DNA from 3 places in the Litoribacillus peritrichatus genome. Region 2 is predicted to be linked to each of the others. Evidence: predicted binding sites of a transcription regulator. Region 2 holds the regulator's gene; each other region holds the start of a gene.
What was found. The regulator FNR, encoded in region 2, switches genes on or off when oxygen is low (the NO sensors DNR and NnrR bind a similar motif). The targets are predictions, from matches to a motif close to TTGATNTANATCAA.
Positions count from the first base shown of each region.

Region 1: a site for FNR is predicted at 1,527-1,540, ahead of ABD744_RS10965 (type IV pili methyl-accepting chemotaxis transducer N-terminal domain-containing protein). Genes of this name have one in related genera too.
Region 3: a site for FNR is predicted at 1,246-1,259, ahead of napE (periplasmic nitrate reductase, NapE protein). Genes of this name have one in related genera too.

Region 1 is NZ_BAABBN010000007.1:272,301-275,580, reverse strand. It holds gene ABD744_RS10975 (TonB-dependent receptor plug domain-containing protein) at 1-125, opposite strand, end outside; gene ABD744_RS10970 (DUF3565 domain-containing protein) at 385-618, opposite strand; gene ABD744_RS10965 (type IV pili methyl-accepting chemotaxis transducer N-terminal domain-containing protein) at 667-1,467, opposite strand; gene ABD744_RS10960 (substrate-binding domain-containing protein) at 1,930-3,084, shown strand; gene ABD744_RS10955 (sensor histidine kinase) at 3,071-3,280, shown strand, end outside.
Region 2 is NZ_BAABBN010000012.1:488,056-491,335, forward strand. It holds gene ccoS (cbb3-type cytochrome oxidase assembly protein CcoS) at 2-184, shown strand; gene ABD744_RS18790 (sulfite exporter TauE/SafE family protein) at 218-1,141, shown strand; gene fnr (fumarate/nitrate reduction transcriptional regulator Fnr) at 1,291-2,070, shown strand; gene ppnN (nucleotide 5'-monophosphate nucleosidase PpnN) at 2,139-3,280, opposite strand, start outside.
Region 3 is NZ_BAABBN010000007.1:1,415,433-1,418,712, forward strand. It holds gene ABD744_RS16090 (alpha/beta hydrolase family protein) at 1-312, opposite strand, end outside; gene ABD744_RS16095 (protease complex subunit PrcB family protein) at 710-1,231, opposite strand; gene napE (periplasmic nitrate reductase, NapE protein) at 1,345-1,491, shown strand; gene napF (ferredoxin-type protein NapF) at 1,493-2,068, shown strand; gene ABD744_RS16110 (chaperone NapD) at 2,055-2,339, shown strand; gene napA (nitrate reductase catalytic subunit NapA) at 2,391-3,280, shown strand, end outside.

The DNA.
Region 1 (3,280 bases), on a different contig from region 2:
ATATTCATCAGCTCTTCGAAATCAGCCTCCAACAACTGATCGAAGTCCAGTTCATCGCCATGTAACCAAGCCGTGTTGAAAATCAAAAAGGCGACCAGGCAAGCCTTCAAAATAAACAATCCCATAATGAGCCGTCTATTTTCGTTAACGTCACTTCACTATAGTAGAAATTTACAGAAGGCTATTTACAGAAGATTTTTACAGACGGTTTTTTACAGACCTAGCTAGCAGGCTGTTGATTTCGTTATCGAGGCAGGACTAACAAGGCAAAATCAGACGAAAAAGCGGAGTCAGTGTGCCCCTTGGGTATTATGTTCATAAATGAGCATTTTGAGCCTGATTTTAACGCCGTTAGGGCAACACAGATAGAAAATCAACAACCTGCTAGAGGTGCTTTCGGGCAATCGACTCATTCACCGGCTCTCGCCGATCGCAACGAACACAGTTCAACCTGTGCCCTAACATGCTTTGACGCCCCGCCTCATTCACGACCCAAGGGCGGTTAATGAACGGAGGCTGATGACGAACATGTTGACCGTGGAAACAAGCCAATTCGGCAACCCAGTCACCCTGTTCGTCTTGATGGTATCCGATGATGGGTTGTTGCATACAAGTCATTATAAATGAATTTCAGGCAACCAACGCACTCGCTTAATTTGTTGCCCGCTAATTCGCTGCCACTTGTCGGCTTTGTGTGATCATCAATTGCTCGTATTGCTTGGTGATCTGATCCATCTTTTTCAGAATCGACTCGGTCGTCACCGCAATCACGGTCGGTACATACCGGCCGTCGTCGCCCAATTTAAAACCGGACTGAGAGAACTTCCACTGGTTGTTTACCTTACGCAATGACTTTAACAACGCATCCGTATTGCGAGAGTAGTCATTCAGGGTTGTTAACGACTCATCAAATAACTTAACCGCCTGCGTAAACTCTTGTTCCAGTACCTCAGAGCTCACTTTCCAGTACAACGCCATGTAAGCCTTGGCTATTTTCTGAGACAACATCCGTTGTCTACCAGACATATCAACCAGCTGAGCGCTGTCAATTTTCGCGTATTTAGCAATGGCCTTCACCACATCATCGCATGCTTTCAATAAAGATAAATTCTCAGCCATCAATTCAGCAGCCATATCTTTATTCGGCGTCGAAATAATTTTCGCTCTGTGGATTTGCCACAGCGACTCCACCTTATCCAGTTGTTTATTCACCGCAGACGTTGGCGCGTAATCTCTCAGTTCTAAGAGCTGCTCTTCAAACAGAGCCACACTGGCATCCAGCTGCTTTATCGCCACATCCACTTTTACGTCAGCGCCCACCATCAAATAACTCTTCATCATTCGCTGAGACAACATACGCTGTCGCCCCGACTTATTGATCGCCTCTGCATCCGTCATGCCCCAGCTGTAATTCGGTGTTAACAGGGGAATTAAACTTAAAATCACAAGCCTGATAAATAATTTCACTGACGTACCCTCTTTTAAGAAATGCGAAGCCATGATCTCTGAAAATCACTTTGGAACCACTGATTTGCATCATAACTGTGTAAACTCTTTCCCTGACTAGCATTTAACGCGCCAACTAATAAAAAAGAATGATCTCAATAAAATTTGTTTTCAACAGAGTTACCCACAAGAAAAACACCAAATAAACCCATTAATAAACAGAGTTATCCACAGTAATCACAAATACGCTTCACACCTTAAATGTCTGCCTTGCCGTTTATGTTTATAGATAAATGAACTGCACTATTTCAGGGCATCCAGCAGCTTGCCATCAGAAATAAACACCTGACAAAAAGATCAAGAAATCCTTTTAAATACAGAAAGATAGAATCAATTTTAATTTGAAGACTTACTACTTTTGAACTATGTTAAAGAACGTTTAAAACAATAATAAAACAACAGCATTATGAAGCAGGAGCAGGCATGTTATCAGTGCAAACGCCCGATCAATATCAAAGACTTCTCCAATGCAGTTGCCTGATACTATGGCTGGCAATTTCACCTCTGGGTTTGGCCGATATCCGGTTTAACGGCTACTGGATGATCGATGAATATCACGAGCAATACCCTGAACAGCGTGCTATCTCCGAAGCATTTAATCTGAGAGTACAAAGCCAGGTCGAGCCCATACCAACTCACCCGGACGCCATCAAGATCATGGTCGTTTATCCAGGGCTTCAAGTCTCTGATTATTGGCGAAGAAGTGTAGCCGCGTTGACCAAAAGGCTGGATTTAATTGGCATCAACTATGTGCTGGATTCTCAATTCACCAAGCCAGGCACAGATCTCAACCTGCAATCGAAACTGATCGGCAACGCCTTCCATGACACCCCTGATTACCTCATATTTACGCTGGACGCCATCAAACACAAAAAACTGATCGAACGTGTGATGAGCCAAGGGAAGACCAAAATCATTCTCCAGAACATCACCACACCATTAAAGTCGTTTGGCAACAACCAACCGTTTTTATACGTCGGATTTGACCACGCCACCGGCACCCAGCTGCTAGTCAAAGAGTATCAGTCAAGGTTTCCTTCCGGGGCCAACTACGCGATTTTATTCGGTACTCAAGGTTATGTGAGTAAAATCAGAGGCGGTGTATTTGAAAGCCAGATGAATGCCACCGTCAATTACCAGCTGCGCGACAGTTACTACGTCAACTTCAACCGCAACATGGCTAAGGAAGCCACCCTACAGCTCATTCAAAACCACCTAGAAAACGATGAATTTAAGCTGGACTTTATCTACGCTGCTTCCACCGACATAGCGTTAGGTGCCATTGATGCCCTTCAGCAGCATGATTTAAAAGAACAAGTAATCGTCAATGGCTGGGGAGGCGGTTCCAACGAATTGGCCAGCATCAAAAACAAAGTACTGGATTTCACCGTCATGCGAATGAACGATGACAACGGCGTCGCTATGGCCGAAGCCATAGCTCTCGACCTGTCTGGGCGAGCATCCCAAGTGCCCACCATTTACTCCGGCAGCTTTCGGTTAATCCAGCAAGGCATAGACCCGGAACAATTGCAGCGATTTGAAAAACGTGCCTTCAGGTATTCCAATGAAACTCCCTAACCCATTCCAGCCACTGTTCCCCAAACAAGGAATTGCCTTCAGTAAGCTGATTGCCCTTTGTCTGATCACTGCGCTCGGCATTACTGCGGCCACCACACTGAGCCTGTATTATTTAAACGCGCTGGAAATTGCAAAACAAAGCACCTACGAGCACAACCAGCAGCAAGCCGAAATCACCAACCTCCGCTTTGAAGAA
Region 2 (3,280 bases):
AGTGGACAGTATTTTATTCCTGATCCCTATTTCGATTATTTTTTTAAGCATCGCTGTTATCGCCTTGGTGTGGAACATTAAGAGCGGTCAGTTTGATGACCTTGAATCACCAGCACATAAAATTCTGTTTGATGACGACGACGAACTCCTTCCTGATGATGCAAAACCTACGCAGAAAAAATAACCCTCCAATCCATTATTGCCTGATCTTACCTATATGACCCCAGATACACTTTCTTTTGCAGCAGCTTTTTTAGTCGGACTTTTAGGCGGTGCACACTGCATCGGCATGTGTGGCGGAATCACCGGCGCTTTCGGCGTCAACACAAAAGGTTCGATCAAAAATCGCCTGGCTTTATCACTGAGTTTTAATAGCGGAAGAATTATCAGCTACACCCTTGCCGGGGTTCTGATTGGTTTAATCAGCACCTTCTTTACCGACATCAACCCGATGATAGGCATGGTACTCAGAATCATCGCAGGGGTCTTTATCATCCTTATGGGGTTATACGTTGCAGACTGGTCTCGTGCGATTACCTCCATTGAAAAAGTTGGCCAGTTTATTTGGAAGTTTATTTCACCTCTGACCAAACCGTTTTTGCCGCCATCCAATCCACCCAAAGCACTGATGCTTGGCTTACTTTGGGGATGGCTTCCGTGCGGCCTGGTTTACAGCACCTTAGTTCTTGCTTCAGCCAGCCCAACGGTCATGGGTTCAGCCTCGATCATGTTTGCTTTTGGCTTGGGTACTTTACCGACCATGCTTTTAACCGGAATGCTCGCTTCACAGCTGACGAGTTTCATTCGAAATCAAAGTGTCAGGTATGTGGCTGCTATACTTATGATACTGATGGGCGTGTGGATTATTTTTGGTAACAGCCAACACATCTTTGGACATGGAAATCATGCGGGTATGGATCATTCGGCCGGAGGTCATTCAACCGGAGATCATTCGAATATGAATCATGGTAATCCAAATGACACGATTGACCATTCTAATATGAACCACTCGGAATCAACTGGCACGATCGATCATTCCAGCATGGATCATTCAGAAATGGATCACTCAAACATGGATCATGGCATGCAAGAGAGCCAGGTTGATCACTCTAAGATGGATCATTCGAAAATGAATCATTAACGTCGCAAAAAACGACCAAATGGTTATAATTTAGAATCACTAATTATTTGATTTGTAAGCCGATGAAATATCCTTGCACTATTTAAGTGCTTTATTGGTTTACTCGCATGTGATATAAAACTCAAAAATTCTTAAAGAAGATACAGAAGATGTCACAAAAAACCTTAAATTCAGTCAAAAGCTGTGGAACGGCCGTTAGCTGCCAGGATTGTACTCTAAGTTCATTGTGCCTTCCTATTTCGCTGGACGGGCACGACGTCGACCGATTAGATGCCATCATCAAACGCGGCAGACCCTTCCAGAAAAGTCACACCATCTGGCGACAAGGCGATGATTTTCAATCGGTTTTAGCAATCCGATCAGGCAGTGTAAAAAGCTTTGTTACCAGCCCATCCGGAGAGGAGCAGATTGTTGGCTTCCACTTTGCCGGTGAGCTGATCGGTTTAAACGGCTTATTTAAGAAGAAGTATCCAATCTCGACCGTTGCCCTTGAGACAACGACCGTTTGTGACATTCCATACGACAGCTTAGACGCACTGGCAGACGACTTACCAGAGCTGAGAGACCAGATTCTTCACAGCATGAGTCAGGAAATATCTGAAGATCAGCAAATGATGCTGCTTCTGAGCAAAAAAACCTCAGATCAGCGTTTAGCTACGTTCTTGGTTTCCCTCTCTGAGCGTTTTCATCGCCGAGGCTACTCTGCAACGCGTTTCAGATTAACCATGTCCCGAAACGATCTCGGTAACTTCCTGGGGTTAGCGGTTGAAACCATTAGCCGTATTTTCAGTAAATTCCAACAGCAGGAAATCCTGAGATTCATTGACAGCAGCAGAGACATCGAATTGCTGGATATGGACACACTTTACGAACTTGCTGACTTGCAAGACAGCGTACAAAGACCTTGCGGCAGTAAATCCGCCAGTTAAAGCCTGTTGATAACGACAAAAATATAAGCCCTTTCGGGCTTATATTTTAAATTGCGTTCCTCTCAAATTCAGTCAGTAATTACTTCATAGCAAGGAACGTACTTGCTGCCCGGCAACTTCATCCGCTTCTGCCGAACAAAAGATTTTAATAACTTATCCAGCTTTTGCATCAATACTTTATCACCGTGCAATTTAAAGGGACCGTGCTTGTGTATTTCAGCAATGCCCTGTTCTTTTACATTACCCGCAACAATACCCGACATTGCCCGCCGTAGCTGTGATGCCAACTGATACGGAGGTTGATCCATATGCAAATCCAATTCGGACATAGTTTTATGAGTCGGCACAAAAGGCTCCTGAAATACCTCATTAATCTTCAGTAACCAATTAAAGTAAAATGCATCCTGAATGGACTTCCGGTGCTCTTTCACCTCAGTCATTCTTTCATTTAAAGTAATTGCTAACTGCTCAGGATCAGCAATAATAATTTCATATAGCTTCTGGGCTTCAGGCCCTAACGTACTGCCAATAAACTCATCGATTTCAATAAAGTAATCCGCAGACTCTTTGGGGGCCGTAAAATACACAGGAAACGCTTGTCCGTGATCACTGCCCATCAGCACGCCGAGTAAATACAAAATTTCTTCAGCCGTACCGGCGCCACCAGGAAACACAACAATCCCGTGGCCCAAACGAATGAACGCCTCCAGACGCTTTTCAATGTCCGGCATGATGATCAGCTCGTTCACAATCGGGTTTGGCGATTCTGCTGCAATGATGCCCGGTTCCGTAAGACCTATGTACCTCGGGGTGCGGATTCTTTGCTTCACATGGGCCACGTTTGCGCCCTTCATCGGCCCCTTCATCGCGCCCGGACCACAACCGGTGCAAATATCAAACCCCCTCAGGCCCAACTGATAACCCACTTCTTTGGTGTAATCATACTCAACACTGCCAATGGAGTGTCCTCCCCAACAAACGATAATGTTCGGGTCCATCCGAGCTTTTAGCGCATTGGCTTGCCTTAGAGTATGAAAAACAGCCTCTGTAATTTGAGCCCCATTGCCTTCCTGACCTAACTCGTCCAAATCAAGCTGAGTACTCAGGTAAATGATATCTCTCAAGACCGAATATAAATTCTCTTTCACCCCTTGAATCATTTTTCCATCTACGAATGCTCTTGCAGGTGCATTCTGAACTTCCAGACACG
Region 3 (3,280 bases), on a different contig from region 2:
GGTAGGCGCTTCGTATTCTTCTTCAAGGAACCTGGCAGCAGCCACTAAGTCTTCAATGTTGGAAGAAAAGTTGGTGTTGGCAAAGTCGCCTTCGCTGCTTCCCAGGCCGGTAAAATCAAATCGCAGTACGGCAACACCTCGTTGTGCCAGTTCGCGACCAATTCGGCTGGCTGCAACACTGGTTTTTGAACACGTGAAGCAATGCGCAAACAATGCGTAGGCTTTAGGGTCTTCGGGACTTTCAAGCATGCCATCAAGGCGAAGATTGTCAGAATTAGTGAAGGTAACTTTTTGTCTTATAACCTTTGTCATAATTAACCCTTTTGAGGTCCTCTAGTGCAATTCTCAAGTATATGGTGAATGCTCGGAGATGCGTTGCTATCGAGAAATACGTAATGAACTCTATTTATCAATGCATAGGAGACAGAACATATAATAAATAGGCGTAAGCGAATAGCGTGCCACTTAGCCAAATTTTATTTGATTCAGGTCATGAATACAATTGGTAGGCCCTGCCCGTCAGGGGAAATTAATTATTCAATTCAACGATTGTTTGAAATTGGTGCGGAAGTGCACTTTTTGGTAAAAATTGCCTTTTTATGGTGCTTTAAAAAGTAAGGGAAGTTCAGCTTATAAAAGGTATCACCCAAGGCAAGAGGCTGAGGTGAATACCTGTTTTTTTTAGCGTCCAGCCTTTCATGTGCTCTGGTTAGGATTGTAAGACTAAATTGTTGTTTTGATCGTAAACCTTAATCCGAATGCTGTCTGATTCTTCTTTTGAAATAGGGTGGTCAATCGTTACAACAGTACAGGGGCTGGTCAACGCGGATGAAGTGAAACTGTCCGGGCCGGGAGTAACCCATTTAACATGCACATTTAATGTATTTTCGCTGAGAGCGGCTTTTTGAACGATAACGCCATAACCCCCGCTGGATCGTTGCCCCATATTGATTGCTAACACGGCTTGTTCTTGAGCGACATGGTGTTTCATTTTAGGTTTACCAATCACGCGCTGTTGTTGCTTTTTTTGAAGTTGATTGAGGTATTGCTGGCCCTGTTTATAGTCAAAAAGTTGGACGCCTGGTTCAGAAATAGAACATTGGGCTGACGCATGGCTGACCGACCAGGTTAACTCGGCGGCGCTGGAGAGGGAAGTGCACCCGGCAGCAAACGCAGTCATAGAAAGCGTGAGTGATGTGACAATTGAATTACGTCCTTTAAATAAAGTCATTTCCTATCCTTCTATTGATCTTGATCAACAAGTCGATCGTCCTAAGGGTAATACAATACCTTCATAGTTAGTCTACGCTAAAAAATTAAATATTAGTAAGCGAGATGATGAGTATGGACGATATCGAAAAAAAAGATGAACGGAACATGTTTTTGTTCATGACTGTGGTTCTTTTCCCAATTCTATCTGTGGCGATTGTTGGCGGTTATGGCTTCATGGTTTGGATCAGCCAGATCCTGATGGGGCCTCCGGGAGCTTAACATGGATAAAGCCCGTCGTGCCTTATTTCGAGGTCGCTTTGCTTCGAAAAAGGCAGCAGAAACACAAGTGATTCATATGCCCTGGGCATTGAGTGATGATGTTTTTCTGGATCAGTGCACACGTTGCAATAAGTGCGCTGAAGCATGCCCAGAGCAAGTCATTGTGAAGGGGGATGGTGGCTTTCCTACTGTCAATTTTAATCAGGGTGAATGCACATTCTGTGGGGATTGTGTGACTGTTTGCCCAGAACCTATCTTTAACGATCAGTCTGAATCGCCTTGGGATTTAATCGCAGAGATTACAGATGCATCGCAACATCAATCCGTTTCTTTGGATGGGGTTTGCATGGTTCAAAAAGGCATTGTATGCCAGAGCTGCAAAGATGTGTGTGATGTAAGAGCGATCAATATGAAATACAACCAGGCTTCGATGCCTGAACCTGTGATTAATAATGACGTATGTAATGGGTGCGGCGCATGTGTTTCAACTTGCCCAACTGCAGCAATTCATATGATATCCATGCCCGGTCAGCCTACCACTTCTAAAGGAGAGAACGCGAGTTATGCGATCGCCTGAGCAATACATCAGCGCTTTGGATGGGGAATACCATATTTCCAGTGCCATCGTGCAATTTAAACCCGAGCTTATGTGCCGTGTGAATAAGCAAATCGGGGAACTTGAAGGCGCAGAAATAAGCGCAACGGATCAAGACAAAGGTAAGTTGGTTGTCGTGGTTGAGAGTGAAACAGAACGTGGCATGGTCTCCGTGATAGACCAAATTAAAGATGTCGATGGTGTTGTCAATGTTTCTCTGGTGTATCACCAGATTGACGATGAGAACGAATAAAGATTTTTTGTAATTTAAAAATGATAACTCAGCATAAGCTTGGGGTGAGAGATGAAACTAACTCGTCGTGATTATATTAAGGCACAAGCAGCAGCTACGGCTGCTGCTGCAGCTGGAATTTCGTTACCGGCACAGGCCAGTAATGTGATTACCAGTTCAAAGGAAACTGAACTTAAGTGGTCCAAGGCGCCGTGTCGATTTTGTGGTACGGGTTGCAGCATTCACGTTGCAACCAAAAAAGGCAAAGTGGTTGCTACCCACGGAGACATTAAGTCGGAAGTCAATAAAGGCCTGAGTTGTGTGAAGGGTTACTTCTTATCGAAGATCATGTACGGCAAGGATCGTTTGACCACGCCATTGCTTCGTAAGACCAACGGTAAGTTTGATAAGAACGGTGAATTTGAACCTGTATCGTGGGATGAAGCCTTCGATATCATGGAAGAAAAGTTCAAGAAGACGTTGAAAGAAAAAGGCCCGAAAGCGATTGGTATGTTCGGTTCAGGTCAGTGGACTGTCTGGGAAGGCTACGCCGCTTCCAAGCTGATGAAGGCAGGTTTCTTATCCAACAACATCGAACCCAATGCTCGTCACTGTATGGCTTCAGCGGTTGCTGGTTTCATGCGTACTTTTGGTATTGATGAGCCAATGGGCTGTTATGACGACATGGAAAATGCGGATGCATTTGTTCTGTGGGGTTCTAACATGGCTGAGATGCACCCGATTCTTTGGACGCGTGTCACTGACCGTCGTTTGAGTGCACCGCATGTTAAAGTCGCTGTGTTATCAACCTATGAGCACCGTTGCTACGACTTGGCTGATATGCCAATGACGTTTGAACCTCAGTCTGATCTTGCAATTCTTAACTTTATTGCAAATTACATCATTGAAAACGATGCCGTGAATTGGGACTTTGTGAATAAGCACACCAATTTCCGTCGTGG